DNA from 3 places in the Methylotenera sp. L2L1 genome. Region 1 is predicted to be linked to each of the others. Evidence: predicted binding sites of a transcription regulator. Region 1 holds the regulator's gene; each other region holds the start of a gene.
What was found. Region 1 encodes sigma-54, which starts transcription at its own class of promoters, with help from an activator protein. Its sites were predicted from a motif close to TGGCACNNTTCCTGCT; they were not measured.
Positions count from the first base shown of each region.

Region 2: a site for sigma-54 is predicted at 6,081-6,096, ahead of FG24_RS06410 (SelT/SelW/SelH family protein). Genes of this name have one in related genera too.
Region 3: a site for sigma-54 is predicted at 2,612-2,627, ahead of FG24_RS11800 (ammonium transporter). Genes of this name have one in related genera too.

Region 1 is NZ_JQMG01000001.1:653,302-664,054, forward strand. Features, by position in the region: gene hprK (HPr(Ser) kinase/phosphatase) at 1-451, opposite strand, end outside; gene hpf (ribosome hibernation-promoting factor, HPF/YfiA family) at 488-814, opposite strand; gene FG24_RS03135 (RNA polymerase factor sigma-54) at 960-2,543, opposite strand; gene lptB (LPS export ABC transporter ATP-binding protein) at 2,540-3,262, opposite strand; gene lptA (lipopolysaccharide transport periplasmic protein LptA) at 3,299-3,988, opposite strand; gene lptC (LPS export ABC transporter periplasmic protein LptC) at 3,999-4,721, opposite strand; gene FG24_RS03155 (KdsC family phosphatase) at 4,789-5,349, opposite strand; gene FG24_RS03160 (KpsF/GutQ family sugar-phosphate isomerase) at 5,350-6,375, opposite strand; gene FG24_RS03165 (cation:proton antiporter) at 6,685-8,670, shown strand; gene FG24_RS03170 (NAD(P)/FAD-dependent oxidoreductase) at 8,681-9,778, shown strand; gene FG24_RS03175 (anthranilate synthase component II) at 9,966-10,529, shown strand; gene trpD (anthranilate phosphoribosyltransferase) at 10,534-10,753, shown strand, end outside.
Region 2 is NZ_JQMG01000001.1:1,340,339-1,351,091, reverse strand. Features, by position in the region: gene FG24_RS06450 (hypothetical protein) at 1-10, opposite strand, end outside; gene rimI (ribosomal protein S18-alanine N-acetyltransferase) at 7-468, opposite strand; gene tsaB (tRNA (adenosine(37)-N6)-threonylcarbamoyltransferase complex dimerization subunit type 1 TsaB) at 465-1,154, opposite strand; gene arfB (alternative ribosome rescue aminoacyl-tRNA hydrolase ArfB) at 1,285-1,689, opposite strand; gene FG24_RS06430 (hypothetical protein) at 1,883-2,143, opposite strand; gene FG24_RS06425 (ATP-dependent DNA helicase) at 2,420-4,351, opposite strand; gene FG24_RS06420 (C40 family peptidase) at 4,451-5,014, shown strand; gene FG24_RS06415 (ferritin-like domain-containing protein) at 5,090-5,548, opposite strand; gene FG24_RS06410 (SelT/SelW/SelH family protein) at 5,629-5,919, opposite strand; gene FG24_RS06405 (S41 family peptidase) at 6,127-7,572, shown strand; gene FG24_RS06400 ((Fe-S)-binding protein) at 7,687-8,862, shown strand; gene coq7 (2-polyprenyl-3-methyl-6-methoxy-1,4-benzoquinone monooxygenase) at 9,058-9,693, shown strand; gene FG24_RS06390 (DUF2322 family protein) at 9,715-10,032, shown strand; gene FG24_RS06385 (TolC family protein) at 10,182-10,753, opposite strand, start outside.
Region 3 is NZ_JQMG01000001.1:2,506,284-2,517,036, forward strand. Features, by position in the region: gene ispF (2-C-methyl-D-erythritol 2,4-cyclodiphosphate synthase) at 1-97, opposite strand, end outside; gene ispD (2-C-methyl-D-erythritol 4-phosphate cytidylyltransferase) at 97-786, opposite strand; gene FG24_RS11795 (zf-TFIIB domain-containing protein) at 1,015-1,284, shown strand; gene FG24_RS11800 (ammonium transporter) at 1,384-2,574, opposite strand; gene FG24_RS11805 (hypothetical protein) at 2,755-3,429, opposite strand; gene FG24_RS11810 (PilT/PilU family type 4a pilus ATPase) at 3,600-4,769, shown strand; gene FG24_RS11815 (DUF3301 domain-containing protein) at 4,785-5,096, shown strand; gene gluQRS (tRNA glutamyl-Q(34) synthetase GluQRS) at 5,108-5,992, shown strand; gene FG24_RS11825 (TonB-dependent receptor) at 6,099-8,339, shown strand; gene hslO (Hsp33 family molecular chaperone HslO) at 8,632-9,543, shown strand; gene FG24_RS11835 (pilin) at 9,761-10,261, opposite strand; gene FG24_RS11840 (TrmH family RNA methyltransferase) at 10,292-10,753, opposite strand, start outside.

The DNA of each region.
Region 1 (10,753 bases):
AACCCTGTACTTCCATAAACACGCCATGCACACTAATAGTCTCAGCCATCGCCTGCGCCAAGAAGTGACTCAGGATATCCATAAGCTCTGGGCTGCGTAAGGTAGAGGTAAATAATGGAACGTTGTGCTGATCGGCCGCAGCCAACAGTATATCAAGCACTTTCTCACCGTTCGCAACAATAACGGCTGCTAAATCGGTAGAAAATAGATTATTGATTGCACGCTCTGCGTCAGCAGTGGGCAAATTGGTAATATAGTCCATCTCAGCACAGCCTAACACCTGCACTCGATTCGGATGTACAAAGTTAAGATGGCCTATCAGTGCCAAGGATGGTTTAGTAACTGTTTCGCTAGTGAGAGTATTTGACCCGCCGTTGAGTCCTGCAACCCAACTTAATTTGAGTTTACGGCGGGTTTGTTTGAATAGCTCAGCGACGTTGAATTGAGCCATATTTAAGGTAACAAAAAGAATTAAATACTAAAAAACTCAGTCAATGTTTTGATGCTTAACTGCACCATTCGCTTTGTGATGATTTGTATTTTTCTCTTTATGTTTCACCACTTGACGGTCCAGCTTGTCGGTCAACATATCGATTGCACTATACATATTTTCATCTTGGCATTCTGCGTGTAAATCATTACCAGGCACATGCAGTGTAGCTTCAACCTTTTGAGCCAGCTTTTCGACACTCATGGTCACCTTGACATCGATCACATGATCAAAGTGATTACTGATTTTAGTTAATTTGCTAGTGACATAGTCACGTAAAGCGGGCGTAATTTCTAAATGATGACCTGTTAATTGTAAATTCATGACTTGCTCCTTTTGAAAATATTCCGCAAATATTAATTGTCAGAGATTCGTGATTAAGACTTACAGAACAATTTCAGTTTACAACTTTTCATTGGGTCTGTGGCAAGGAATTCAACAATTTTTTACGTAGATTTAAACAATTCAGTTATAACGATTTTCTTAAGCTCGCAGGTGCTATATTCATTGACTCACGATACTTAGCAATTGTGCGTCGTGCGACCACAATGCCCTGCTTTGCCAGCAAATCTGTAATCTGATTATCGGAGTAAGGCTTCTTGGGGTTTTCTTGGTCAACCAACTGCTTAATCAATGCGCGAATAGCCGTTGCCGAACAAGTACCGCCGCTATCTGTCGCAACAGAACTACCGAAAAAGTACTTAAGCTCAAAAATACCACGAGGTGTCAGCATATATTTATTAGTCGTCACACGTGAAATGGTCGACTCGTGCAAATCAAGCTCGTCGGCAATCTCCCTTAACACCAGCGGACGCATAGCGACTTCACCGTACTCCAAGAAATTGCGCTGCCTATCCACAATCGCTTGTGACACTCGCAGAATGGTAGAAAACCGTTGCTGGATATTTTTAATCATCCACTTGGCTTCCTGCATCTGGCTTTGCAAATACTGGCTAGAACTATCACGATTACGCTTTAAGATGCCAGCATACAGCTGGTTGATTTTCAATTTAGGAATCACGCTGTCATTCAAACTGGCGATCCAGATACCTTTTACTTTTTTGACAATCACTTCATGCTGTATGTAGTGTTCTGAGCCTATATGACTAAACGCACTGCCAGGACGCGGGTTTAAACTGGTGATTAATTGCTGCACCTGCTTTAAGGTTGCTTCATCACAGCCCAACTCTTTACGCAGTTTTACAAAATCACGCGAGGCCAACACCGGTAGATAATGCTTTGCCACTAAATTAGCTAAGGCTAAATGTGGCGTAAATTTTGGCAGCACTTCTAACTGCAAAAGTAAACACTCACTTAGGTTGCGCGCACCGACACCTGCAGGGTCTAAATGCTGCACATGGCGCAATGCAGTTTGCAGCTCCATCGCATCAATTTCCAGCTCTTCTGGCATCAGTTCAGCGATTTCTTCTAATGACTGCTCCAAATATCCATCATCATTGATGCTATCAACCAACATTAATGCAAGCGACTGGTCACGCTCCGACAGCGGCATTAGCTTTAATTGAGAGAGCAAATGCTCACGCAAACTCGTCTGCAAGGTTTCTTGTGGTTTAAAATCGCTGTCATCGTCCGCCGGCATGGTGTTTTCATCCCAACGGCTACCATTTGAAAACTCATCGAACTCATCACCGAACTCGGCCGAGAAAGTATCCGCGTACTCTGAGTTTGACACTTCAAACTCAGAAGGCTCGACCGGCTCAGCAGGGCTTGATACAGTAGAATCCAAGCCAGAAAACTCATGGCCTGAATCTAAATAATCAGCATCAAAACCATCCACTTCAGGCTTATCTACATCCGTCACAACCTCAGCGCTTTGCGCACTCAAATCTGCGCCATCAGCCACTGACTCAACTTCATTGCCGTACTCATCTTCAGTGTCATCGCCCCGCTCCAGCAAAGGATTGGTTTGCATCAACACATCAATTTCTTGATTTAACTCCAATGTTGAAAGCTGCAACAGACGAATCGCCTGCTGCAACTGTGGCGTCAGTGATAGATTCTGTGAAAACTTAAGCTGTAAACCTTGCTTCATAGGCGGAAATCTTTACCTAAATACACTTCTCTTACACTTTCATTCGCAACGATTTCACTTGGAACACCTGAGGCGAACACATGCCCTTGATTCACAATATAAGCGCGATCGCAAATACCTAGTGTTTCACGCACATTATGATCAGTAATCAACACACCGATATTGCGAGAACTTAAGAAGCGGATAATTTGCTGAATATCAATCACAGCAATGGGATCAATACCGGCAAATGGTTCATCTAACAAAATAAAGCTAGGATCAGATGCCAAACAGCGAGCAATCTCTACACGACGGCGCTCACCGCCAGACAAGCTCACCGCGGCACTGTCACGTATATGCGTAATATGCAATTCTTCTAGCAGAGACTCCAAACGCTCAGACATTTCTTCTTCTGAGATATCCTGTAACTGCAAAATTGCTAAAATATTTTCGGTGACCGTTAACTTGCGAAAGATTGAAGCTTCCTGCGGCAAGTAGGACAAGCCCATTCTGGCGCGCATGTGAATCGGCATACGGCTCAAATCTGCACCATCTAGTGCAATTCTACCTGCATCCAAGGCGACCAACCCAACAATCATATAAAAACTGGTTGTTTTACCGGCACCATTAGGCCCTAACAAGCCGACCACTTCACCACTTTTAATCGTTAAAGAAATGTCTTGCACCACAGTACGTGCACTATAAGATTTACGTAAATTTTCTACAATCAGTTCGCTCATCATTGCCCACTTATCATGCAGTTATTATTTTGAAAATTATTGAGCATTGCTAGTATTTTTACTGACTTCCGCTGCACTTTTGCTAACTTCCAAAGTGCGGCTGAATCTTGCATCTTTAGCACTAGGAATCGAGCCGTTACCGCTAGAAGCATCTGGCTTCGCTTTAGTGGATGGAACTTCAGGTTTAATCTCGACTGGCGCTTTTTTATTTTTAGGTTGAATCACAGCACGTACACGCCCCGTACCAGAAGTCGCATTCTGTGAACCTCCGCCAATTACCTCAGCATACTCAGCATTGGCATCGTACATAATATAATCACCATGCACGACGTCTTCGCCACGCTTCACCCACGCTTTTGTATACAACTGCACTTTATCCATGCGTCCGTCATATTCAATCCGCTGCGCACTGCCTTGAATGTACTCATTTTTACCCTCAAGTTTTTGTCTAAACGTCGTCGGGTTACCTAAGGAAGTGCTATGCTGAAAGCCCTCTTTATCTTCACGCACAATCAATTTATCTGCATGAATCTCCAGCGTACCCTGCGTGAGAATCACATTGCCCGCATATGTACTAATTTGCTTTGCATCATCCACTTTCATTGTATCGGCTTCTAGATCAATCGGTTTGTCGCGGTCCGCTGCCTCTGCCCATACCCGGCCATTCAGGCTTAACAATAAAACCCCACATAACAATAGATTCGATAATGTATTTACTTTAATCATGAAAAACTGCCTATTCATAGCGTCTCCGAATGCGCGCATTGTTATCTGGTTTATCTCGTTGAGCATCGGCAGTTGGCTTAGCTGCCTTTACTTGCTGATTGTTCTTTTGATTTGATGTCTTGTGACTTGATGTCATGGATTTTTTTGCTTTTGCGGCAGGACGCTCATAATGTGCACGCACTTTATGCAACAACGTCACTGTTTGCTGCTTTTTCTCATAAATCAGCCCCGTTGCGTAAATGACCGTACCTGGCGCCTGTTTAATCACCACAGGGCGATCTGTCGTCGCATATTCTTCATTAGGTAAAATTTTAAGGTAATCCGTCTCTACCGTCAGTTCACCCTTATCACCGAAAGCTTCTCGCATCACCAGCACCTTACCAAACACCTCAATTTGCTCACCATCGCTGGAAACATTACCCGTATCACCTTCCAGCTTAGTATAAGGCTTATCCTTTGCAAACTGTGTAAAACGTGGCTTAATCAAATCCGTGGTATCTACATCAGGAAAATGCTTCATCTCATTTGCCGCCAATTTGTAACGCAGCGCACCATTCACATCGGTTTGTGTCGTCTCAAAGTTACTCATGACATAGTCTGGATCATGACGGCTACTGCCATCCAATTTAGGCATCTGAGGCTGAACCGACTTATCAATCCAAAATGTAAGTAAAGCCAACAATAGCAATAAAGCTAAAGGAAAAACAATCGCGGATTTTGTGCCGAGTTGCATACCTAAACGCCCACACCGCTGAGGCTAGATTGCATTAACTGTTTACTCATGCAGATGCACTCTCTACCTAGTTGGAAATACTAGCTTGCGTTAAAAATCGTGCCATTTGCCCGTCAAATGTACCTTGCGCCTGCATAATCAACTCGCACACTTCACGCACAGCGCCTCTGCCGCCTTTTTTTTGCGTCACATAATGCGCGTGCTTCAGTAATAAATCTGGCGAATCTGGCACCGCAATCGCTAGGCCACAATTCAACATAGGCGGCAGGTCTACAACATCATCCCCCATAAAGGCACATTGTGCAGCTTCCAGCCCGCTCAGCTTAATTAAGTCCTGCAACGCCGCCAGTTTATCTTCTGCGCCTTGGTAAAAATGGGCAACGCCTGTGCTTTCAGCGCGCTTCTTAACGACTTCTGAAGTGCGTCCGGTAATAATTGCCAAATTAACGCCGGTTGCTTTCAACAGCTTCATCCCCAAACCATCATGTGCATGAAACGTCTTATATTCTTGACCATCATCCCCAATCGTCAGGCCACCATCAGTCATTACGCCATCCACATCCAATACCAACAATCGAATATTCTTCAATCGCTCAGTTAGGGCTATATTATTTTGTGACACACTCACCTAAACCACCTTTGCCAATAACAAATCATGCATATTCAATGCACCGACCAAATAACCGCCATCATCCACAACTAACAATCCATTGATTTTGCGCTGCTCCATCACCTCAACCCCAGCAATAGCAAGCTGATCCTGATGAATCGTGCTTGGATTTGAATGCATCACATCGAGAATCTTGGAGGTCATCACATTGATATTTTGCTCAAAAGCACGCCTTAAATCCCCATCCGTAAAGATACCAATCGGTTTCCGTTCCGCATCGATAACTGCTGTTAGCCCTAAGCCTTTGCGTGACATCTCAAGCAAAGCCTCAGCTAAACTAGCCTGCTCAGACACATGAGGCACATCATCACCCGTGCGCATCAAGTCACTCACTCTCACCAATAGACGACGCCCTAAACTACCTCCAGGATGCGACCGCGCAAAATCTTCAGCGGTGAAGTCACGTAAATCCAGCACGCAAAGCGCCAAGGCATCGCCTAGCGCTAACGCAACGGTAGTACTTGAAGTTGGCGCCAAGCCTAGAGGGCAAGCCTCTTTACTCACATGCGCACTTAAATGGATATCCGCGGCTGCGGCCAAGCTTGATGCATCATTTCCAGTAATAGCAATAATGCTCGCACCCAATCGCTTTAGCGGGGGAAGAATAGCTAGAATCTCATCGCTCTCACCTGAGTTAGAAAGCGCAATCACGACATCCCCTGCGGTAATCATACCCAAATCACCATGGCTCGCTTCCGCTGGATGCATAAAGAAAGCAGGCGTTCCAGTGCTGGCCAGTGTAGAGGCAATTTTACCGCCGATATGACCAGACTTACCCATTCCGCTCACGACCACACGCCCTTTGCACTGCAAAATCAAGGACACCGCTTCACTAAAGCGATGGTCCAAACGCTGTGCTAACGCATCTATTTCGCTTGATTCCAGCTGCAGAATCTCTTTTGCCAGTGCGAGCGTTTGTGTTTGATCTACCGATTGCGGTCCACGCGACACATGTGACGCTTTAATCTGTGATGTCTGCACCATAAATTATTTACACTCAAATTTTATCTACACTTTAATCATCAATTAAATAACTTTTTAACAATTAAAGCATTAAGCAACTAGTATAAAAGGGAATGCTTGAGTGATAAAGCCTAAAGCATGATGAATATGGGAATATTGCCAAAAATAACTAAAAAAAACTCACCTCGGGCATAGTTTTTGCTATCGGCCCAGATTATTTACAAAAAATTACGTAAAATCGACTAAGATATTTCTAGTTTTGATGTGCTTTATGAAACAATAGATAAACTAACAATTCAATAATAAAAATCAGCTTCCTATAAAGACAATATGTCAGGCACACTTCCTTTAATTCTAATGCTGCTCATCAGCTCAGTGCTTGCTGTTGCGCTTTTCCGCAAGCTACAGCTGCCCGCCATGCTGGCTTATTTCTTAGTAGGCCTAGCACTAGGGCCACACACCTTTGGCGTGCTGCCGGATGACGAAGCGAGCCGTGAGTTTGCCGAATTCGGCATTGTATTTCTCATGTTTAGTATCGGCTTAGAATTCAGCCTACCTCAGCTATACGCAATGCGTACAAAAGTACTAGGCCTAGGCGGTGCGCAGGTATTTATTACCCTAGCACTCACCATGTGCATCGCCAAATTAGTCGGGGTCAGCTGGCCAGCAGCTTTTGTGATAGGTGCTGCACTCACCATGTCATCCACTGCGATTGTTTCAAAAATTCTAGCTGAGCGTATTGACCTAAATTCAAGACACGGTCGCTTAAGTATCGGTGTATTACTGTTTCAGGACATTATCGTTGTACCGGTTTTAGTGTTAATCCCTGCACTTGGTGCGGCAAATGCCAATCTATTTGATGTACTTGGGCTAGCCACGCTTAAAGCGATTGGCATGCTGCTATTCCTATTCACCGTAGGTAAATGGCTGATCAACCCCTTGTTTAATCTGGTTGCCAGCCAGCGTTCTCGCGAACTATTTGTGATGAACGTGCTAATGGTCACTTTATTGGTAGCATTCGCCACCAAAACAGCCGGCTTATCTTACGCATTAGGTGCGTTTGTCGCGGGCATGCTGATTTCCGAAACCAAATATCGCTACCAAGTGGAATCTGATATCGGACCATTCCGCGACATATTGTTAGGACTATTTTTCATTAGCGTAGGGATGCTGCTCAATCTTACGGAAATTATTAACCATATCGGCGTAATACTACTCACTCTGTTTGGATTCATTTTATTCAAAGCTGTGATTGTGACCGCAGTGGTTCGATTCGTTAAATACGAAATCGGCGTAGCAATACGTACCGGCATCATTCTGGCGCAGGCGGGGGAGTTCGGCTTTGTGATTCTGGCTTTAGGCGCAGAACAAAAACTGATTGAAGGCCCTGCACTGCAAATAACTTTAGCCGCGGCTCTGCTTTCAATGGTAATTGCCCCATTTCTTATTCAATATAATGGCCGCATTGCCCGCCGCCTAGCTCGCAGCTACACCCGCAACAGCGGCCAAATCATAGAAGAGATTGGTGAGGGCAGCAAACACCTACATAACCATGTAGTGATTTGCGGATACGGACGTAGCGGCCAATACCTCGGACGCTTTCTAAAAGAGGAAAACATCCCTTATGTGGCATTGGATATTGACCCATCCAGGGTTTTAGACGCCGCTGCTGCTGGTGAAAACGTGATGTTTGGCGACGCTGCCAGACGTGTCGTGCTAGAAGCTGCCGGTGCAGCTAGAGCCAAAGCCCTCATCATCAGCTACGCCGACAACCGCGCTGCGATGAAGATTTTGCATATTGCACAAGAAAACTACCCACAGCTACCGGTCATCGTCCGCACTGTAGATGACTCCAATATGGAAATTCTGCGTGAGGCTGGTGCAACAGAGGTCGTGCCAGAGATTTTAGAGGGCAGCTTAATGCTAGCTTCTCATGCATTGATGCTGCTTGGGGTACCGCTAAACCGCGTCGTTAAGCGCATTAGAATGTTTCGTGAAGAGCGCTACAGCATGTTTAAAGGCTACTTTCACGGTATTTCAGATACTGAAAACGAAGGTATTGCTAACCAAGAAGCCAGGCTTCACTCCGTCATTATCACCGCAGGGGCTTATGCTATCGGCAGGCGCCTTGACGATATGCAACTGGATAGCTTTGATGTCAGCATTAAAAACATTCGCCGCCCCAACGCGAAAGGTGCTCCCATGTCTAACGAAAGCTCGCTCGCTGAAGGCGACGTGGTCGTGCTACTAGGCCAGCCGACTGGCTTAACCAACGCCGAAAATGCATTATTAATGGGCCGTGTCGCGAATAAATAAAGGTTTAAAGATAGAGGATTTAATGTCTAAACAACATACCATGATTATCGGCGGCGGCATTGTAGGCTGCATGACCGCAATGGAGCTGATTAAGCGCGGTCACCGCGTCACTATTGTTGAGCGCAACCAAATCGCCAGCCAAACTTCGGGCGAATCATCATGGGCAGGCGGCGGCATTATTTTTCCACTATTACCATGGCTATATTCTGAAGCGGTCAACACCTTAACGCATAACAGCGCTAATTTTTACCGCTCGTTATCTCAACAACTAGAGCGTGAAACAGGCTTTCCATCGGACTTTGCACAGACTGGCTTTTTACTGCTACCGAAATTTGACCTGAACGCGGCAGAAACATGGTGCGCGCAGAATCAACTCAGCTTTCAACCTGTGAAGGCGGCAGCTTTTGGCGTGCAATCGCCAAGCGGTGAAGATGCGCTATGGCTGCCTACCGTATGCCAAATACGCCCACCCTACTTAATGCAAGGTTTGCGTAAATGGCTAGATCAACACAACGTGACTATGCTCGAGCATACACAGCTTGTGCCGCTAGAAGAAACACAAGAACTAAACGAGTGGCAAACCACAAACGGCGAAAAACTCAGCGCCGATCAATTTGTGGTCACCTCTGGTGCATGGAGTTTTGATTTGCTGAAACAGACCAGTGCAAAACTCAACATCAAGCCAATGCGCGGGCAAATCCTGCTTTACAAACCGACTAACAATCTAGAGCAAATGGTATATAGAGAAGGCTTCTATATGATTCCCCGCTTAGATGGCCACCTATTAGCCGGCAGCACACTGGAAGATGTTGGCTTTGATAGCGGGGTAACAGAAGACGTACGCGAAGAGCTGCGAATGAAGGCCGAAACCATTATGCCCGAACTAAAAGGTCAGCCCATTATTAAGCACTGGAGCGGCTTACGCCCAGGCACCCCTGAGAACCTTCCCACCATAGGCGCTCATCCAACTATCAAAAATCTGTTTTTAAACACTGGCCATTTTAGATACGGACTTACCATGGCGCCAGCTAGTGCGAAGTTAATCGCGGCAATTATGTCAGAAGAAAAGCCAAGCATAGACGCAACACCTTATGCATGTGCCCACTAGCATTAAACAAACTATCCAAGCCTTGTTGATGATGCAGTGATACAAAGATCAACTCACAAATATATATGATTTCTTTTCAGTAATTTGGCGTATTTACCTATACGTAAATTTTAAGCGTTGGTAAAATAGTGCTGATAATACAAGGCTTTTCACGGATGAAAAGCCAGCAAGTAAATTAGGACAGAACATGCTGCTAATGATCGACAACTATGACTCATTCACCTACAACCTGGTGCAATACTTAGGTGAGCTTGGCCAAGAGGTATTGGTCTACCGTAATGATGAAATTGATTTAGCTAAAGTGAGAGAGCTGAAGCCTGACCATATTGTGATTTCACCAGGCCCATGTACACCCAACGAGGCTGGCATTAGCGTACCGTTAATCAAGGAATTTGCTGGCAAAATACCTTTACTAGGTGTTTGCTTAGGTCATCAAAGTATTGGTCAGGCGTTCGGTGGCAATATCATCCATGCCAAACAATTAATGCATGGCAAAACCTCGCTCATCAATCATCATGATATTGGTGTATTTAAAGGGCTCCCTAACCCATACACTGCGACCCGCTATCACTCCTTAGTCATTGAAAAAGAAACATTGCCTGATTGCTTGGAAATCACAGCATGGACAGATGATGGCGAGATCATGGGTGTACGTCATAAAACACTTGCGGTTGAAGGTGTACAGTTCCATCCTGAGTCTATCCTTACCGAACATGGGCACGCGCTTTTAAATAACTTCTTGAAAGCTTAATCCAATGAGTTATGCGCAAACGCTGAACCTGTTAATCAAGGGCGAACACTTAAGCTTTGAGGCGATGCAAAGCTTAATGCATCAAGTCATGGCTGGCGAACTAACCCCCGCACAGATTGCTGGTATATTAGTCGCGTTACGCATTAAAGGCGAAACGGTAGATGAGATTGCCGCCGCTGCCAGCGTGATGCGTGCGCTTTCAACCAAAGTGAATATTCAAGATG
Region 2 (10,753 bases), 690 kb from region 1:
TCAAGCTCATATTGCCAATCCCATTAAAATTGCGTCTTCACGTCCATGATGCGCTGGGTAATACCCTCGGCGCACAGCCATTTCATTGAATCCAATATTCTCATATAAAGCGATGGCAGAAATATTACTGGCTCTTACCTCTAAAAACATATTGGCGGCTTTGAGCTCTTGCGAAATGTATATCATGTGCTCCAATAAAAGCCGTCCCAATCCTTGTTTTTGATATGATTGACTGATACTTAAGTTTAACAAATGTGCCTCATCTAACACCATCATCATCAAGGCGTACCCAATGATATTGGTATCTTGCACCATCACCCATGCACTATGCGCCGATTTAAGGGAGTCCGCAAAGTTTCCGCGCGTCCAAGGGTGCGAGTAAATATGCGGCTCAATTTCCATAATAGCGTCTAAATCGCGCTCAGTCATCGCACGGAACTGGTAGTTTGGTTTAAGTACGGCACTCATAAACGTAAGCCCTGCTCTCGTTCCGCAGTCTTAAGAGCGACTCGATTACGGATATAGATTGGCATGGCATGCTCAGCAGTGTTCGCCTCACCTGATGCAAGCATCGGCTGCGCTAATGCCAAAACAGCACTCGCTATCGGCAACAAAGCCGGCTGTGTCGTTTGTACCTGTCCACGATATGCATCGGCCAACACTTCACCATAAGTTTGCCAACCACTACCGACACCAGCCCAATCATCACCGACCACCGCTGGCACTGCATCAGGCTTATACAACCCTGGCTCGATGACAGCCTGCCACCCCGAAGCGCTTTTTACATAGGCCGCATGATAAACCTCACCCATGCGAGCATCTAAACAAGCAATCACTTTAGACTCACCGCTTGCCTCAGCCAACGCCATCAGGGTACAAACACCTACCACAGGCAAATTAGCCCCAAAGCCCAAGCCTTGTGCCACACCAGCCGCGATACGAACACCAGTAAATGAGCCTGGCCCAGCGCCAAACGCTAACCCATTTAAATCCTGTAATTGAAGCTCTGCTTGATTCAATAAACGTTGAATCTCTGGCAAAATAATTTGTGAATGGGTCTGCCCAGCCAACACATCATACTTAAAGACAATGCTATCTCGCATAACGGCAAGTGACAAATATTCGGTTGAGGTATCAAAAGCTAATAGATTCATTGGTTAGAGTTTAGGTCAGATTTTAAATTTCACTAAAAAAACACATCATGCCACGGCCGTCCGAGCTGCTTTTAGGTCACTATTGATATAAATAGGCTTAATAAAGCGATAGGACAATATGTGCGGAGTTTTACTCCCCCGCTATTTTGCCACGCAATTGCTTTAAATGCCCGCGTTGTGACTTACTTTCCAACCTGCGCTGCTTAGATCCATAAGTCGGCCGCGTCGCATAGCGTGTGGGTTTCACCTGATTCGCCGCATTGATAATCTCATGCAAGCGTTGAATTGCATCTTTCTTATTCGCTTCTTGCGTACGGTATTGTTGCGCCTTAATCACCAACACGCCATCATCATTAATACGACTATCCTTAATATGGAGCAAGCGCTCCTTTAACCAGTCACTTAGGCTTGAAGCCTTAATATCAAATCGTAAATGAATTGCACTCGATACCTTATTGACATTTTGACCACCCGCCCCCTGAGCGCGAATGGCAGTCAGCTCGTATTCACCTTCTGGAATCTGAATGAAATGCATGACGACAATACTTAGATATCAATTAAAAAAGCAACTATAGCGTAATTAATTTAATACACCGACAAAATTAAAAAGCCGACAAATCGTCAGCTTTTCTGATTGCGTTTGAAGTACATACTCTAAAACACATTTTCAGAGTAACGCTCATCGTCGCTTACCAAGACGAAGATATCTTTACTCATCAGCACACCATTTAAATTTGCGGTTTCTGATTGGCTGTTTTACTCATTTTTAAATTTTTTGGAGCCGATGCATCTTTCACATTCACCTCGGTCACTTTTGCTTTTGCCACAGTAGATTTTTGAGGCTGACTACGCATATGTGCAGCAACACCAGCATTAGCCTCTGCACTACAGCCACCACCCATCACTGTTTTATTGCAATCTCCAGCAAAACCAAGCACAGAATACGCAGAAAGTGCGACTGCAAAAAACACGGATACAAAACGAAGCATGATGAATTCCCAAAGTTTAAAACGTATGTGATATTTTGAGCACCATAGGATCAATGCCGCTAAAAATATAAAGGACGCGCATTCTAAACTAATTAGAAAATCAAAAGTACGGGATTTTCTCCCAAATCATCACTTTTACAAGCTGCTTACCTCTGCCTGCAAGTCAGGTGAAAGCCACTCACGATAAAAACCTAAGCCCCATTAACCTATCATCCCTGCAACCCAGATAAATTTAAAGACGGGTTAAAGTAATGCCGAGTAAATTAACAACAGGTATTAATGATTGGAAAAAAACGCCTGCACATCACTCAATACACGTGTGCGTTTAAATGGCGGCAAGCTTTGCCAAATACGTTTACCGTAAGATTTGGTAATCAAGCGCGGATCACAAATCATCAGCACGCCTCTATCGTTTTCATCGCGAATCAAACGTCCTGCGCCTTGTTTTAAGGTAATCACTGAATAGGGAAGCTGGTACTCCATAAACGCGTTTTTACCTTCCGCATTGAGCTTATCTACACGTGCCGATAACACTGGATCATCAGGCGGTGCAAACGGCAACTTGTCGATGATGACAACACTTAACGCCTCGCCGCGCACATCCACACCTTCCCAAAAGCTCTGACTGCCAACCAGCACTGCATTGCCCAATTGCCGGAAGCGCTCAAGCAACTCAGTCCGCGAAGTATCACCCTGCAATAACAAGGGGCTCTCGATACCATTTTCTGCAAATGCATCCTTCAGCAAGGCATGTATTTCACGCATTGCCCGCAAACTAGTAGAAAGCACAAACGCCCGCCCGCCACTTGCTTGCAATACCGGCAATGCTGCAGCAACGACACAAGCTGTATAAGATGGGCTGTTAGGATCTGGCATTTCAGGTGGCACATAAAATAAGGCCTGTTCCTGATAGTTAAACGGACTTTGCCACGAAGCGGTATGCGCATCTTGCAAACCCATTTGCGCTAAATAATGGCTAAAGTCATTTTTCACGGCTAATGTCGCTGAAGTAAATACCCATGCCCGCGGCTGTGCGTTCAATTGTTTACCAAAACCTTCGGCAACGCTCAGTGGCGTCGCATGCAACTGTACCGACTGTGTAAACACTTCCACCCAGCGCACCAGATTATTGTTTTCAGCTGCGTGCCATCTGCTGAGTAAATCGTGTAATGCCATACTGCGTTGCCAGCATTTTTCTAACAATGGGTCACGTGCCGCTTGGGTTTCCAATACAGCCGATAGCGCTTGTAACTGCGCCTGCATATGCTCAAAAGAAGATTGAAAGTCTTTAAGCGCCAACGCTTTCTGCACTGGCATGCGTGAGCCTTCATAGGCAAAAATCAGCCTAAAGTCTTTGCACGCTTTTTCTAATACTGGAATCACCTCACCCAGCTGCACACAATCTTTGGCAAGGCTCAAGTGTGCTGCTGTGCAGTCTCGCGCAAGCTCTAGCAATTGGCTGGTAGAAATATCCTCACCAAAAAACAGCCCCGCCACCTCTGGCAACTGATGCGCCTCATCAAAAATTACAGTATTGGCACTAGGCAATAACTCAGCCACACCTTCATCGCGCAGCATCACGTCAGCAAAAAACAAGTGATGATTCACGACCACCACATCGGCCGCCAGCGCTTGCTTGCGAGCCTCCATGACAAAGCATTCTTTATAGAAGTTACAATCACCACCCAAGCAATTATCACGGGTTGAAGTGACGTTGGCCCATATCGTGGCATTCTCAGGCACGGTATTCAGCTCGCCTTTATCGCCAGTTTTGCTATGCTCAGAAAAGGTCTTAATCAGATGCACGTACTGTGCATCATCTCGCGCAGCAAAACGCCCTTCATTCACCGCACGCTCTAAATGGTAATGGCAGACATAGTTTGAGCGCCCCTTTAGCATAGCCACAGTCACAGGTACTTTAAGGGCATCGCGCACATTCGGCAGGTCACGGCTGAACAATTGGTCTTGCAAGTTCTTAGTGCCAGTCGAAATAATGACCTTACCGCCGGTCAATAATGCAGGCACTAAATAGGCAAATGTCTTCCCCGTGCCGGTCCCTGCTTCCGCAACCAGCTGGGTATTATTTTCAATGGCATCAGCAATCGCCAATGCCATTTCTAATTGCTGGGTACGTTCATGATAACCAGCAATATGCGAAGCTAAAAGGCCATCTTTTTCAAAAACTTGGCGGATATTGTATTCACTCATAGGGCCGTAATTATCACATGAGTTAGGGTGCTTATGTTTGTTTTAACCTGACAGATCATCACATTTGGTACTTTTGTGTAAGTTCAATATAATGAGTCCGTGTCAAAACTTAATTACTATCATTATTTGCTCTGCATTGCGCTTGCTCTGGTCAGCACTTCCTGTGCTGCAACGCCCAATGCTTTAAGCAACACGACAGACCTAGCCCAAGCTGCCACAGAAAAGGGCCATGCTGAGAATAGTCAGCACTGGCCGGATCGTGCACGCGAAGTGCTAGTCAATGCACTAAGCCTCACCGGCATTGCCTATAAATACGGTGGCAGTACACCAGAAACTGGTTTTGATTGCAGCGGTTTTGTCAGATATGTGTACCAACAAGCGACGAGCTTAACGCTGCCACATGGCGCTAAAGCCATTAGCCAACTAGGAAAAACTGTTTCCAAAAGTGAACTGCAGCCGGGAGATTTGGTATTTTTTAATACGTTAAAATCAACATTTTCACATGTCGGTATTTATGTGGGAAATAATCGGTTTATTCACTCGCCGAGTAGCGGTGGCGGTGTGCGCGTAGACGACATGCAAAGCAGCTATTGGAATAAACGATTCAATGGTGCCCAGCGGATAGATTCAGAGCAAAAACTAAACGAAACTCAAAAGCATTAAATATTGATCACTCTTGAGTTTCGCTTTCAAACCAGCAACTAAAGTTGCCAGTCTACATTAAGCGTAGCGCTAAAGTTAGCCATGAAACTTAGCTAAATCACCAGGCTTACGTAACATTTTATCAACCTCACCCAAGTGAAGCTCTTCTTGATAGATCATTTCACGCGCATACTCTTCTAGCATCACAGAACCGCCATCGACTAATTTGAGCAATGCTTTATAAGCATTAAGCGCCGCTGTTTCATGTGCTAAAGATTCGCGCAAGATATCGCCAATATCATGGTTATGCGTTTCAAGTAACGGGCCTATCGACAATGAAGGATGCCCACCTAAATGCGTAATAATTTCACCTGCCTTGTTCGCATGATCTAAAGACTCAGTCGCCTGACTCCGCAACCAAGACACAATAGGAATACGGTTATATCCAAACACCATTAATGAGTAATGGGTATATCTTACAACGCCTGCTAATTCGAACTCTAAAATCGTATTGAGCGCATCCACTATTGGACTGTTATCGTGTTGATCTGACATTTTGTAATCCTTTCTCGTCAAAAAGTATATTGTGAGTGTTATCTACAGTGCTTAAAAAATTAACGCGATTTCGGTAGATACTAGTTATCAACATACGTTTTATCACTATGCCCCAAATGACGCGCTGGGTCTACTTTATCACGCACCAACTGCTTAATCTCTTTAGCTTCAGGAAACCTTCCCGCCTCTTTTCTAGAAAAAATCAGTTCGTCATTCAAGGTCACCTCAAACACACCGCCTGTACCAGGCTTCAGCGCTACGCTGTAGAGATCCTGCTCAAACGTAGTCAACAGCTCCTGTGCCAGCCATGCGGCACGCAATAGCCAACGGCATTGCGTGCAATAGGTGATTTCAACAATATATCTACTCAATTTGTATGTCCCGACTGATATAGTTTAATATGCGTAGTAAGCAATATAATGATTACACGCTGAAACTAAAAATTATTTTGCAACTCATAGCTATCGATATGATTAAATAAATATAGATGGCTTAAATCTATCTTAAGATAGATTTAGAGATTAGATATTAAAGCATAAAATCAGCAACAGTTACTTTTGTTAGGACACCTTACATTCATGCAAGTAAATAATAAACATCACAGGTTTACAAAAATTGGGCTAGTTGGCTCAGGTTTGATACTTGGCCTAATGCTAAGCCTAACCTACTCTGCAGTGGCAGAGAAAATGGTTAAACCACAATTGCCGTTGGATGATCTACGTGCTTTTGCAGAAGTGTTTGGCAAAATCAAAACTGATTACGTTGAGACTGTTGAAGACAAAAAATTAATCTCTGAGGCAATCAGCGGCATGCTGACTGGGTTAGACCCTCACTCGACTTACATGGATCCTGATGCATTTAAAGACATGCAAGTTGCCACACAAGGTGAGTTTGGTGGCTTAGGCATTGAAGTTGGCATGGAAGACGGCGTAGTGAAAGTCATCTCACCGATAGAAGACTCACCAGCGTATGCAGCCGGCCTTAAAAGCGGTGACTTGATTGTAAAACTTGATGAAACGCCAGTAAAAGGCATGACCTTAAATGACGCGGTTAAACGCATGCGCGGCAAACCAGATACGCAAATTGTGTTAACCGTGGTGCGTAAAACTGAGACCAAACCACTCAAGTTCACATTGACGCGCGCAATCATCAAAAGTAAAAGTGTGAAATACAAATTGACCGAGCCAGGTTATGCCTACGCACGCGTCACGCAATTCCAAGAGCGCACTGGTGAAGATCTTGCAAAAGCCATTAAAACCATGCATGACGAAAACAAAGGCGCTTTCAAAGGCTTTATTCTAGACCTGCGCAACGACCCGGGTGGTTTACTGAATGGTGCGGTAGGTGTATCAGCAGCGTTCTTACCAAAAGGTGAGTTGGTGGTGTATACCGAAGGTCGTGCGCCTGATTCTAAAATGCAATTGACTGCTGTGCCAGAGAACTACGTACGTGGCGGTGCTGCTAATGATTATATTCGCGACTTACCAGCAGACTTAAAAACCGTGCCGATGGTGGTATTGATTAACAGCGGCTCAGCATCTGCTTCTGAAATTGTTGCTGGCGCATTACAAGACCACAAACGTGCTGCAGTATTGGGTACGCAAAGTTTTGGTAAAGGCTCAGTGCAAACCATTATGCCGATGAATAACGGTGCTGCGATTAAATTAACAACAGCACGTTACTTTACGCCTAAAGGTCGTTCGATTCAGGCAAAAGGCATTGTGCCTGATTACATTGTTGAGGATGGCACAGACCAATCTGGTGCAATTCATGAGGCGGACTTATCTCGTCACTTGTCTAACCCTAAAGATGGCGAAGCCAACAAGCCAGCAGACACGGCTAACAGTGCAAAAGAAGCAGCAAAAGAGAAATTGAACGAAAAGAAATTTGCAGAACCTAGTGCACCTATCGAACCTGCAAGTAAAGATGATATCCAGTTTACTCAAGCGATGAATCTGCTTAAAGGCTTGCCTGTGATTCAGTCTGCCCCAGTAGTGAAAGCGGAAACACCAAAAACTGAGTAGCACTAAATTTAATAGCACTGATGCAAACTAAACCGCCTTGATTGTTAAGGCGGTTTTTTTACGACTCAACACTGTTTAATTAATGTTGAGTTTGAAAACGATTATAATCACACCATGATGTTATCGCTAAAAGAATTAACTACTGAAGCTGACCGCTGCGTCGCCTGCGGACTGTGCTTGCCACATTGCCCTACCTATAGAAAAACAGGCTCAGAAGCAGACTCTCCACGTGGTCGTATCCAGCTCATTCGTGCGGTATCGCAGGGTATTTTGCCCAACAACGAGCGCTTTAAAGAGCATATTGATTTATGTTTAAGCTGCCGCAGTTGCGAGTCGGCATGCCCCAATAGCGTCAGCTATGGCGCCCTAGTCGATACAACCCGGGCACGTTATATTCAGAAAAAAAATATCTGGCTAAGTTTAGCAAAACCTTTTATTCGTCACCGCCATTTAAGTAATGCCGTCACGTGGCCACTATGGCTATTATCCAAGCTAAACTTAATGGCAGTGTTAAAGCGTGTGGTACCAGCGGCAAAATTATTGCCCGCCATTCAAAAGCCAATAGTATGGAAGTCACTGTACCCAACAACCCAAGCCACTCAAGGTGCTGTCAGTTTGTTCTTAGGATGTGCGACCAACGCTTTTGACAACCGCACACTCAGCGCGAGTATCCATGTACTAAATACCCTTGGCTATGATGTGCATATCCCTAACGCACAAACCTGCTGTGGCAGTATTGCAAGACAAGCTGGTGATGATATTGAAGCGAGCCTGCTGATTAAAAAAAATACTGATAGTTTTGACCCTGCCATGCCGATACTGACGACAGCAAGCGGTTGCGGTGCGGGCCTAAAAGATTACCTCACCACACACCGCATACAAGACATCAGCACGTTCTTAGTCGCATGCGATTGGTCTAGCGCACAAATTGCGCCACTCCAAGAGCGCATCTATGTACAAGACCCATGCTCATTACGCAATGTACTCAAAGCGCAAAAAGCCGTATACGACTTACTTAAAAAGATACCAGAGGCTGATATACAAGCACTGCCCGGCAACAGCCAGTGTTGCGGTGGCGCTGGTGCTTATTCAGTCACTCAACCAGAGATGGCTAATCAATTACTTAATGATAAGCTAACCGCAATCACGGCAAGCCAAGTCACGACACTTGCTAGCGCTAACATCGGCTGCAGCCTGCATATTAGCAAAGGCTTAGAGAATGCGCACGCCACTACACGCGTCATGCACCCAATTGAAATCATTGCTAAACAAATGGGGTTTGAAGCATAAGTGCTAGGTTGTTATTACAGTCATGCGCGTAGTCACAGACACCTGTATGATGCGCAGCTCACCAACATTGAAATACGTAAGCAATATTTAAATATCTAATCTAGGATTTAACACCTAGAGCAGGATTAAAATACCTAAATCAGGTGCAAACCAAATACTAGCTTCGCCTAGACAATTAAGCGTAGAATAACTTTTATGAACAGATTACTCACGACAGACAAATTAATTTGTGCATTTGATACCGGGTTACGCACCCTGTTTGCAAAACCACATAGCGAGCGTGTGCACCCAGATGCGGGCATTGAAGAACCTCTGCTAAACGAGCAAGACAAGAAACATGTCAGCGCACTGATGCGCGTCAACCATACCGGTGAAGTCTGTGCACAAGCACTGTATAGCGGTCAGGCTCTGACTGCTCAAAGTGCAGCCACCAGCATCACCATGCAACAAGCGGCGCGTGAAGAAACCGAGCATTTAGCATGGTGTGAATCACGCATTGAAGCATTAGGCGGCCACACCAGCGTACTTAACCCGCTATTCTATGCTGGCTCATTTGCGATTGGCGCAGTTGCAGGGGCATTAGGTGACAAATGGAGCCTAGGCTTTTTAGAAGAGACTGAAAAGCAGGTAGGTGCACACTTGGCAAGCCACCTTGGCCAGCTACCTACTGCAGACGAAAAATCTCGCAAAATTATTGAACAAATGCAAACGGACGAAGCTAAACACGCTAATGACGCAAAACAACAAGGTGCAGCAGCATTGCCACTGCCAGTTAAATTCTGCATGAAAAAGATGTCCGAACTCATGACCAGCACAACCTATCACATCTAATTATTTTTTTAAGGTAACACAATGCAAAAATTTAGCGACGTACTACAGACTCTTGATGACGCCTCAAACGTGACCCGTATCGAGCTTTATAACCAAGATGGCAGCTCTGCAGGCGTGATTGAAAACAAACCAGGTAGTCAAGGCTCAATCAAAGTGTATAGCCATTTAGCGCGTATGTATGGTGAAATCTCTTTAGATGCTGCGGTAGAAGGCTTAAGCTTATATGCAGAGCACACGGAAGATGCTGAGAATTGCCCTGGCAAGCATCCAAACGTAGATAGATTGTTGAATATTCTAGAGGATGAACAACCACTCACAGTGAAGGTCATTGAGTCATAGACTAAGTCTATATTTTGACTTAACTATTCTTTTGCCTGAGTAAGGCGTGTGAGTGTCTGACAACACTTCCTAATTGCTGCGGCGCTTACACTAGAACTGCATACCTAATTACAAATTCAGCACTTGGTCCTTGTTAATTCTAGACCTTATTAATTAAAGTCTAACTTACTGTAACCCAACAAAGTTCCAGTCGCATAGGCAGTATCAATAAGTGCAACTTGATAGTCAGCGATGGCACGGACTTCCTTAGCTTGCGCCTCACCTAGACGAGTAAGCGTTTCTAACACTTCGGTCATCGTGCGCAAGCCCTCATTGAACTGTTTGAGTTCTGCTTCATAATTAAGACCTGCGATAAGCACTTGTTGTCTAGCAGCTAAAATACGTTGCCAATTTTGGTCAACATAATCTAAGGCATCGTAAATTTCTTTTTTTACCGTTAATATTTGTAGGGATTTGGTCGCTAAACGCTGATTACGCTGTTGTACAGCGTAATCTAGCTGCGCTTTTCTTGCTTCGTTGGTCATCGGCATTTCAAACTTCAAACCAATTGACCAATCATTAAAATCACCGTTCAGGACGTTTCTGTAATTCTGCCCAAAATTGCTGTTGGTATTTGAAAGCGCACCATATTGATAGTCCAAACTAAATAATGGAAGGGTCTGGTTCTCAAGATAATCAATTTTGGTGAGATCAGCGGCCAATTGAATCTCCTGCTCTAAAA
Region 3 (10,753 bases), 1.9 Mb from region 1:
CATCTAGCCCTTTTTCAAAGGGAATATCAACGCCGCCAATGATGCATTGGCGCCCCACAACCAAGGCATGTACATCAAACCCATGACCAATTCTCATCATACTATTTCCTTTTGCATGAAGACTTCCATCAATGCCATATCTTGTGGATAGGTCACTTTCATGTTTCTTAGTGAGCCGGTCACTAGTTTAGGTTCCAAGCCCAGCGCCTCTACCGCCTGCGCTTCATCTGTGGGAACACCATCAAAACTTTCTAATGCATTGGTTAATAAGCTATAACGGAACATTTGTGGGGTTTGTGCTTGCCACAAACCATCACGAGGAATCGTAGCTTTTACGCGACCATCAGCACTTGATTGCTTTAAAGTGTCAGCCAACGGCAATGCAAGTAGCCCGCCAACAGCATCGTTCTCTAAACTATCTAGCAATATATCTAACAACGCTAATGTTAGCCCTGGCCTAGCTGCATCATGCACAAGTATCCAATCATCTGCGTCAACTTGTGACTTTACTGCATACAAAGTGTTCAACACCGTCTGCGCGCGTGTTTCCCCGCCGGTGTAATGTAGTTGCAGTCGGCTATTAGCTGCCAAATCTAAATTACGCCAAAAGAAATCTTCTGGGCTAAGTGCTAAGTTAATACTGGCAATGCGTGGGGATGCAAAGAATGTTTGAATACTGTAAGAAATCATTGGCTTACCAGACAGTGGTAAATACTGTTTGGGAATAGCGGTTTCCATTCTATTACCAATACCCGCTGCTGGAATAACGATGTGAAAGCGCGCCATATTAATCTGTGAGTAATTTAAAAATCATACTTAGATTTTAACATAGCCACCTTATTGACCCTGAAAATAAAGTGCACAGCATCCCCTGCACCCAGAAAAATTTAGATTAGATTAAATTAATACAATAAGATCAAGCAACCATTTACGTTTAGATAATGAATTATATTGAAGAACTTTTTTACCTGCGTACCAATCTGAACGGGTGCTATTTTTAAAAAGGAAAATGTAATGAAATGCCCAACATGCATCAACACGACTTTAATCATGTCTGAAAGACAAGGGGTAGAAATTGCCTATTGCCCCGAGTGCAGAGGCGTTTGGTTGGACCGAGGTGAGCTAGACAAAATAATTGATAAAAACCATGGTGTGAATAATTTAGCAAAATCAGCAACATACAATACTGACAATCAAAAATATTCCGAACCGACTCAGCAGGAGCACTATCACCAAAAGAAAAAAAGAAAAGAAAGTTTTTTTGAAGACCTATTTGACTTCTAGGTAACATTTTTCACGTAACGCGTACCTTCATACAAAAAAAGCCCTGAATATATACTCAGGGCTTTCTCTTAATGCTACCAGACAAAGATTATTTAAAAATCAATCGTTTGTTGTAGATGGGATTTTATGAATCGTCAAATCGGCACCATCGTATTCCTCTTCAGCCGTGAGCCGAATACCAACAAATTTTTTCAATAGACCATACACAACAAAACCACCAATCAATGCAACGGCAATGCCGATAGTTGTGCCGATTAACTGTGATGTTAAACTCACACCACCAATTCCACCCAAGGCTTTAAGCCCAAAGATACCTGCGGCAACCCCGCCCCACGCACCGCATAGCCCGTGTAGTGGCCAAACACCCAATACATCGTCAATTTTCCAGCGTTGCTGCGTTAACGTAAAGGTCCAAACAAATAGCACACCAGCAATTGAACCAGTCACCAATGCACCTAGTGGGTGCATCACATCTGAGCCAGCACAAACTGCAACCAACCCAGCTAGAGGGCCATTATGTACAAAGCCTGGGTCATTTTTACCAATGATTAAAGCAGCTAAGGTACCGCCCACCATCGCCATCAAGGAGTTCACTGCCACTAGCCCAGTAATGCCTTGAATAGATTGAGCAGACATCACATTAAAACCAAACCAGCCAACGGTCAGTATCCATGCACCTAGCGCTAAAAATGGAATGTTTGAAGGTGGATAAGCATGTAATCGGCCATCTTTACTGTAACGTCCATTGCGTGCACCAAGCAAAACTACGGCTGTCAGCGCAATCCAACCGCCCATGGCATGCACAACAACTGAACCAGCAAAATCATGGAATGCCGCGCCTGTTGTTGCTTTTAACCAATCTTGCAATCCGTAATGACCATTCCAAGTGATGCCTTCAAAAAATGGATAGACAAAACCAACGACTGCAAAAGTAGCAACCATTTGAGGATTAAACTTCGCGCGCTCCGCAATACCGCCTGAAATAATGGCTGGAATCGCGGCTGCAAAAGTTAGTAAGAAGAAAAATTTAACTAAATCAAAACCATTTTTAGCCGCCAACACTTCAGCACCGCTAAAAAAGTCCACACCATAAGCAATACTATAGCCAATAAAAAAGTATGCAATGGTAGATACTGAGAAATCTACCATGATCTTCACTAATGCATTGACCTGATTTTTATGCCTGACGGTACCAACCTCCAAAAAGGCAAAACCTGCGTGCATTGCAAGCACCATAATGGCGCCAAGCAATACAAATAAAACATCATTTGCTGAGACTAATGCTTCCATTTCAATCACCTATTAATATTTTAAGCCCCGCAAATTAAGCAAATATCACGCCAAAACATAACCTATTGTTTTGTATGGGGATGAGAAAATACACCATGAAAATTATGCACTTATATTGTGCCATCATGAGTGCATTGCACCAATTTTGGGCAAAATGACTTTAGGGGTAGAGTTGACGAGTTAAATTAATGCGTTACCAGAACCTTCTTTAAGTACCATACTGGCAGCACTTGGGTTACCGGACCAAAAGTGATAGAACTCACGCACCACCACTAAAAATAAGCGCCGGCTATGCTTAATTGTAAATAAGGGTAAAGTAAGATCAACTGCTGCACGGTAGGCTTTATTGTCTTTATCTGGTGCAGTGCGCAAACGAATTAATATAATTTTGGCTAACTTGATGCGGGTATCTACCAAGGATTGCTCGGCACCTTCAAAGCGCAATGCTTGTGTGTATGCTTTTAAAGGCCAGTTTTCAGAAGCTTCAAATTTTTCCGTTTCCAAACTATCTGAAAGCAATTTTAGTGTTGCCTGAACCGGCTTCCAATCAATCGGCTTCACATCAAAACCTGGGTTAATATTTAAAGCGGCAATCGCTTTAAAATCCTTGACCCAAAATGGATAAAATTCACGCGCTGTTGTGAGGCTATCATGCCAGCCATCAGCAGGAATCGACTCCATCACGATCTCAACAACATCTCGATAAGTGTCGCCATCTAGCGCTTGCCCTACAAGAGCTGTCGCTAAACGATCTAAGAACAATGAACGTTTATGCAACACGCCACTGCTCGCGCCTTTCACTTGTAGCAACTTTAAATAAGCATCGATGGCTTCTTTTTCACGCATTTCATTCATTCAGTGGTAGCTCTTATCATTAATCGTGTAAAACAATGGCTGATGATACGAATGTTCGCTTACAATTAAGTTAAATACAATGACATCAACAACCACTTTGGTTATGAAGTCTTGTTTAATTATGAATTAACTCGTGCCATATTGTAACCCCAATAGATAAGGTTTATTGAATGACAAACGAACAAGCGCTTAATTACATGCATAATCTTTTACGTGGCATGCTTGATAAAAAAGCCTCGGACTTATTTATCTCGGCTGACTTTCCACCCGCAATGAAAATCGATGGAAAAATGACACCAGTTACCCAGCAAAAACTGACTGGTGAGCATACCAAAGCGTTTGCGGATGCACTGATGAATGAGAAGCAGCGCTCTGAATTTAGTACTGAGAAAGAATGTAACTTTGCTATTTGGCCTAAAGAGATAGGCCGCTTCCGCGTCAACGTCTTCATTCAGCAAGAAAAAGTTGGCATGGTGCTACGCACTATTACAACAGATATTCCCAAGTTTGATGATTTAGGCTTACCTCATATCTTAAAAAACGTCACGCTTTCTAAGCGGGGCTTAGTGATCTTAGTCGGTGGCACTGGCTCTGGCAAGTCAACCACATTAGCCGCGCTAATTGATTATCGTAATGAAAACAGTTACGGGCATATTATTACGGTAGAAGACCCAGTAGAGTATGTGCACCAAAGTAAAAACTGTTTAATCACGCACCGTGAAGTCGGCAGAGATACCAACGGCTGGTTTAACGCCCTCAAAAACACATTACGCCAAGCACCTGATGTGATTTTTATTGGTGAAATCCGCGACAGAGAGACTATGGAGTTTGCGTTGGCGTTTGCAGAAACAGGTCATCTTTGCATGGCAACTCTGCATGCAAATAGTGCCAACCAAGCGATTGACCGCATTATCAACTTTTTCCCTGAAGAGCGCCACGCACAGTTGCACATGGATTTATCGCTCAATCTACGGGCATTTGTTTCGCAACGTTTGGTTTCAAGGACAGGTGGCGGCCGCTGCGCCGCTATTGAAATTCTGCTCAACTCTCCGTTAATCTCTGATCTCATTCTAAAAGGTGAGACCAGCATGATTAAAGAGATTATGGCTAAATCTACAGAGCTTGGTATGCAAACATTTGATCAAGCCCTCTTTAATTTATGTGAAGAAGGCCGCATTACTGAAGATGATGCCCTGCGTAATGCAGACTCCATCAATGAACTGAGACTCCGATTCAAACTTCATGGCAAGAACGCGGGTAATGCTAACAACGTATCAAAAGTTGACAGCCTATCACTACATGACGATGAGCCTGAAGAATCGGCAATAGAACCTTTATAGAATGAGCATGCATTAATGGAAACAATCTTAATTATTATATTATTGGCCATCGGCTGGTTTTGGATCGACAGTCTAAATAAACGTGAACGCGCAATCTTACTGGGTAGCGAACTTGCGGCAAGATTTAACTTGCAATTACTAGATGAGTCTGTCGCTTGTAGCAGAATATGGCTGGGGCGCAACCGCCGCGGACATGTGCAGTTTTTACGCACTTACGAGTTTGATGTCAGCGCTAGTGGCAATGACCGCCTACATTGTCACCTTATGCTATTAGGTAATCAGCTAGGCTATTGGCATATTCCACCTTATCTACAACCAGTCAATTAAACCAAATTGCTATGTACGTTGGTCGCTTTGCACCCTCACCCACTGGCCCTTTGCATTTTGGTTCGCTAGTCGCTGCTGTCGCAAGCTACTGCGAAGCAAAAGCTAATCAAGGCCTATGGTTAGTCCGCATGGAAGATGTAGACAAACCACGCGAAATGAAAGGTGCAGCGGATGAGATTTTGCATACTTTGCTCGCATTTGGCTTTGAATGGAGCGGCGAAGTCGTCTATCAAAGTCAGCGCACATCCCTCTATCAGCAAGCTTTTGATCAGTTACAAAACAATGGATTTATCTACGCATGCAGTTGCTCACGCAAAGAGATTGCCGACTCAGCAACTAACGGCATAGAAGGTCTTGTCTATCCTGGCACTTGCAGAAGTGGCATGCTTCAACCACGTGCTCAACATGCCTGGCGTGTCAAAGTGACAGATGAGATAGTGAGCTTTAATGATGCAATACAGGGCTACCAAGTACAACAACTGAGCCGAGACATTGGTGACTTTGTGCTGAAACGTGCAGATGGATTATTTGCTTATCAGCTAGCAGTAGTCGTTGATGACGCACTTCAACACATCACACATATTGTACGTGGTGCTGACCTACTGAACTCAACCCCTAGGCAAATCTATCTACAACAATTACTTGGATTTAATCAGCCACTTTACACGCACATCCCGCTTGCAGTGAACAACCAAGGTGAAAAGCTCAGCAAACAAAACCTTGCATTACCCATTAACAAGCAACATGCACCACAATTGATTTTTGATGCACTAGTATTTTTAGGACAAAACCCTCCTCTCGCTATTAAGCAAAGTTCACTCCCTGAAGTTTGGCAATGGGCTATACAAAACTGGCAAAACTCCAAAATCAGCCACCAACAATCCATTAATATTTGATGATAATCAAAGACCTTGCATATTTTTATTGCACTTACGAATAAAAACAATTCTCATTTGTGTTAAAATTTGGAAAATTTAAAATATAAACCAAATGGAGATAGCAATGCAGTTTACTGGCAAGCAGGTTCTTGATAACGAGCAACCTAACGATGGATTTAAAGTATCTAAATTAAAATTAGCAATTCATGGCGTATTAATCGGTACAAGCGCAATTTTAATGACTAATCCTTTAATTGCATTAGCAGAACCGAATGCTGAAATCACACTTCAAGAAGTGGATGTTGTTGCCCCAGCATTAAGCGACACTCGCCCAGTAAAAGGCTATAACGCCAAACGCAGCTCTGCTTCAACAAAAACAGACACAGAACTACGTGATGTGCCACAAGCAATTTCAGTCATCACACAAGACCAACTTAAAGACCAATCAGTGCAAAGTATTGCAGAAGCCGTACGTTACGTACCAGGTGTGCAAGCTGCACAAGGTGAAGGTAATCGCGATGCATTGATTTTCCGTGGCAATGCAACTACAGGCGACTTCTTTTTAGATGGCGTGCGTGATGACGTGCAAACCTATCGTGACGTTTACAATACAGACCGCGTAGAAGTACTAAAAGGCCCTAACGGCATGATATTTGGCCGTGGCGGTGCAGGTGGTGCAATTAACCGTGTGTCAAAAGAAGCTGGCTGGGACCCTATCAGCGAAATACAAGCTAGCTACGGTGCTTTTGATCAAAGACGTGTGCAAGTTGATTTTGGTCAAGCGATCAATGATGTAGCGGCGTTCCGTATCAATGCAGTGCACGAGAATTCACACTCATACCGTGATGGCGTAGAGCTTAAACGTTATGGCGTGACACCAACCATTACTGTAAAACCTACAGATAAAACTAAAATCACATTAGGTGTTGAATACTTTAAGGATGAACATACCAGCGACCGTGGTGTGCCATCATTAAACGGTGCAGGTAACTCAACTTTGAAAAATCGTCCTTATAAAATTGGCGATACTGATCAATTTTTTGGTAACGCAGCACTAAGCCCTAACGAAACTGAAACTAGAGCTTTTAATGCCATGGTTGAACATGCATTCAATAACGGCCTAACGGTTCGTAACCGCTTACGTTATGCAGATTACGATAAGTTTTACCAAAATGTTTTCGCTAGAAACTCAGTTACTAATGCTGACACAATTCAGTTCGGCGCATATCGCGATGAAACCGATCGTAAGAACTTAATTAATCAAACAGATTTGATGTTTGATGTAAAAACAGGCGCTATCGAACATAAAATGTTATTGGGTATGGAACTAGCCAACCAAGAAACATACGGCAAACGTTACCAGCCAACGACTGGTTCATCCAATATTGCTACCGTGGTATCGGCAAGCAATCCATTTGTTTCCACTGCTTCTTTTGCAGCGCTGGCAACCAATAGAAAAAGTGATGTAGACGTCACTGCTTTTTATGTCCAAGACCAAATTGTTTTAACATCAAAATGGCAGGCAATTGTAGGTTTAAGGCACGATAAGTTTGCAACCGATTTCACAAACAAACTCAACAACCAAGAGATTAACTCAAGTGATAGCTTTATCTCTCCACGTGCGGGTCTTATCTTTAAACCTGTAGAGGCAGTTTCACTTTACGGTAATTACAGCATCTCTTATGTGCCACAAGCAGGTGACCAACTTTTAAGCACCAGCCTTGCAAACGGCAATCTTGATCCAGAAAAATTCATTAACTATGAAATTGGTGCAAAATGGGATATCAACCCTAAACTAGCATTTACCGCTGCTGTATATAAATTGGAACGTGAAAACGTTGCGATTACAAACCCTGGTGATGTTACGCAACAAATCTTGGCAGATAATCAAGAAACAAAAGGTATTGAGCTAGGCATGACCGGTAACATTACAGATAAATGGAGTGTAATCGGTGGTGTAGCTTTCCAAGAGGGAGAAATTACAAAAGACATCATTACTTTCAATAGTGGTGTAAGAACTCCTCAGAACGACATACTGAAAGGGAGTGAATTAGCGCAAACTCCAAACCGCACGTTTTCATTGTGGAATAGGTATGACATTAACTCTGTCTGGGCAGTTGCTTTGGGGGTAGTTAGCACATCAGACCGTTACGCAGCATTACCTACAGCGACAACAAGCACTGTAATGCCAGGCTACACACGTTTTGACGCAGCGGTTTACGGAAAATTTAGTGAAAAACTGCGCCTACAAGTTAACTTGGAAAACTTAACAAACAAAGAATATGCGCTGTATGCACATAACAACAACAACATCACACCGGGCTCACCAATCACTGGCAGAGCAACGATGATTTATAACTTCTAATCAGTTATAAAAAAGTAATATTGCTTTAAAACTTGGCCTAATCAACTTAAGAGAATGCTTCTTAACTGATTAGGCCAAGTTGTATCTGGCTTTCATCAACCTTAAGTAAAATAGCACCTAAGCATTACATCAGATTTTCATCACGCGATATCCCCACCCTAGCAATCATCAGCAATCTACAGACTTAAGTGATTTAACTTCCATTACTCTCTATCCGCATATCCGTACTGAATTAAATAAAAAAATCCACGCAAATATTTTTAATCATCAACGCAACTGTTAAAATGCTGTGATGAATAAATTACCAGATACTCTCCAGCGCTTTGTGTTTGAAAACACGCCTATACGCGGCAACCTTGTCAACCTAACAAGCACCTTACAATTGGCCCTAAATAGACAACACTTACCAGCCGGCTTAAAACGTGCGCTTGGTGAATTAATGGCCGCCAGCACATTGCTGACGGCAACCCTCAAAATGAGCGGCTCACTTGTACTGCAAATTCAAAGCAAAGGTGCATTAAAACTATTAGTTGTAGAGTGCAACTCTGAGTTTGGCATCCGCGCCACCGCCAAGTGGAAAGGTGAAGTGCCTGATGAACAGAACCTGTTTGACCTAATCTCTCACGGGCAATTTATGATTACGCTAGATCCTAAAGATGGTCGCCAAGCTTATCAGGGGATTGTTCCGCTAGAAGGCGATAGCATAAGCACCATTCTTGAGAACTACATGCTGCGCTCTGAGCAGATTGACACCAGAATTTGGCTACATTGCGACGGCAACGCTGCTGCTGGCATGCTGCTTCAAAAGCTACCTGACACAATGAATCAGGTAACGCAGACTGAAGACTTAAGCGCACAAGATTTAGACGCATGGAACCGCGTCGGCCATCTAGCAGGCACGATCACAGATGATGAGCTGCTTAATCTACCAACAGAGCTTTTATTAAAGCGCTTATTCCACGAAGAAGATGTACGTCTTTTTGAAGCAAGCAATACCAGATTTTATTGCAGTTGCTCACGCGAAAGCGTTTCAGGCATGTTACGTATGCTAGGTAATGATGAAATTACAAGCATTATTGAAGAACAAGGCAAAATTGAAGTCAATTGTGATTTCTGCAACGCACACTACAGCTTTGATAAAGTAGACGCTACACAGCTAGTGGTGAGTGAAGTCGCCACTAAGCCTAGTCCGAAGATACATTGATAACAACATGTTCTAGATTTAAAGAAGCTGTCACAACGGCTTCTTTAATCAAACCATCTAAAGTAAATCGTAAATCAAAACAGTTAAACAAAAATTCCTACCGTGACTTCTGGGATGTCTCTGGGGTATCTAAGCCCCCCCCCACACCCAATCAGCTAAACCAGTATTGACTGACAGAATATTTACTTCAATATCTTTATACTTAACACAAAATCTTTTACTTACATAAGCCAGGCAAAAACTCTGGTGGAATATTAGTTCTGTTTTCACCTTTTACTGTCATATTCTCTGGGGCTTTAGCGTTGCCACACACCCAAGCCACCGGCACTACTTTAGACTCCTCAATCACTGCAGGTCTTAGTGTCAGTACCTTATCTTTAATTTGAGGGTGTGCTTTATTACCAAAGGTCAGATGAATAGCGCCATTATCAATTTCCAGCGCACTGATAAAGTTACTCACCACTTTGTCTGGGCTAGGTAGGTCGGCTTCTGCATTATCAGCCAACATTACCTCAGAAAGTGACCAAGCTGCAGCAATCGGCGCTTTAGCAATATCAGCCAATGGCAAAGCTGCGGTAATTTGCTCTTTAATGATGCGACTCATGCTCGATGGAATCGCCACCATTGCCAATATGCCTAAAATAGCAACCACCACCATCATTTCTATCACGCTAAACCCACGGACTACAGGTTTGGATTGCTCAGATTTTATTTGCATATCTTTTGACCCTATACTTAAATCATCAGGCTAAATTAAAGTGGCCTGCCGCATGCGTTCATATAAACAAACAGCAGTGGCTGCACCCGCGTTTAAAGATTCAACCGAGCCAAACGCGGTCTGTGCCATCGGAATAGTAATCCGCTTAGTGGTGGCAGCAATGGTTTGGCTACGTAGCCCTGCACCCTCGTTACCAATCACGAATGCGGTAGGTACAGATAGATCTTGCGCATAAAGAGACTCACCCTGCATGGCCGTGGCGTAACTATTACCTTCAAACTCCTGCAATGTTTTCACTAAATCCGCGCGCTCGATAATCGGCAACACAAATTGCGCACCCTGCCCGCCTCGCAATGCCTTAGGTGACCACGCATCGGTGCAGCTAGTACTTAAATATACCGCCTCAACCCCAGATGCGGCCGCTGTGCGCAACATGCTGCCAATATTACCTGGGTCTTGTATGTCTTCTAGCATTAATGCAAACACTGGCTT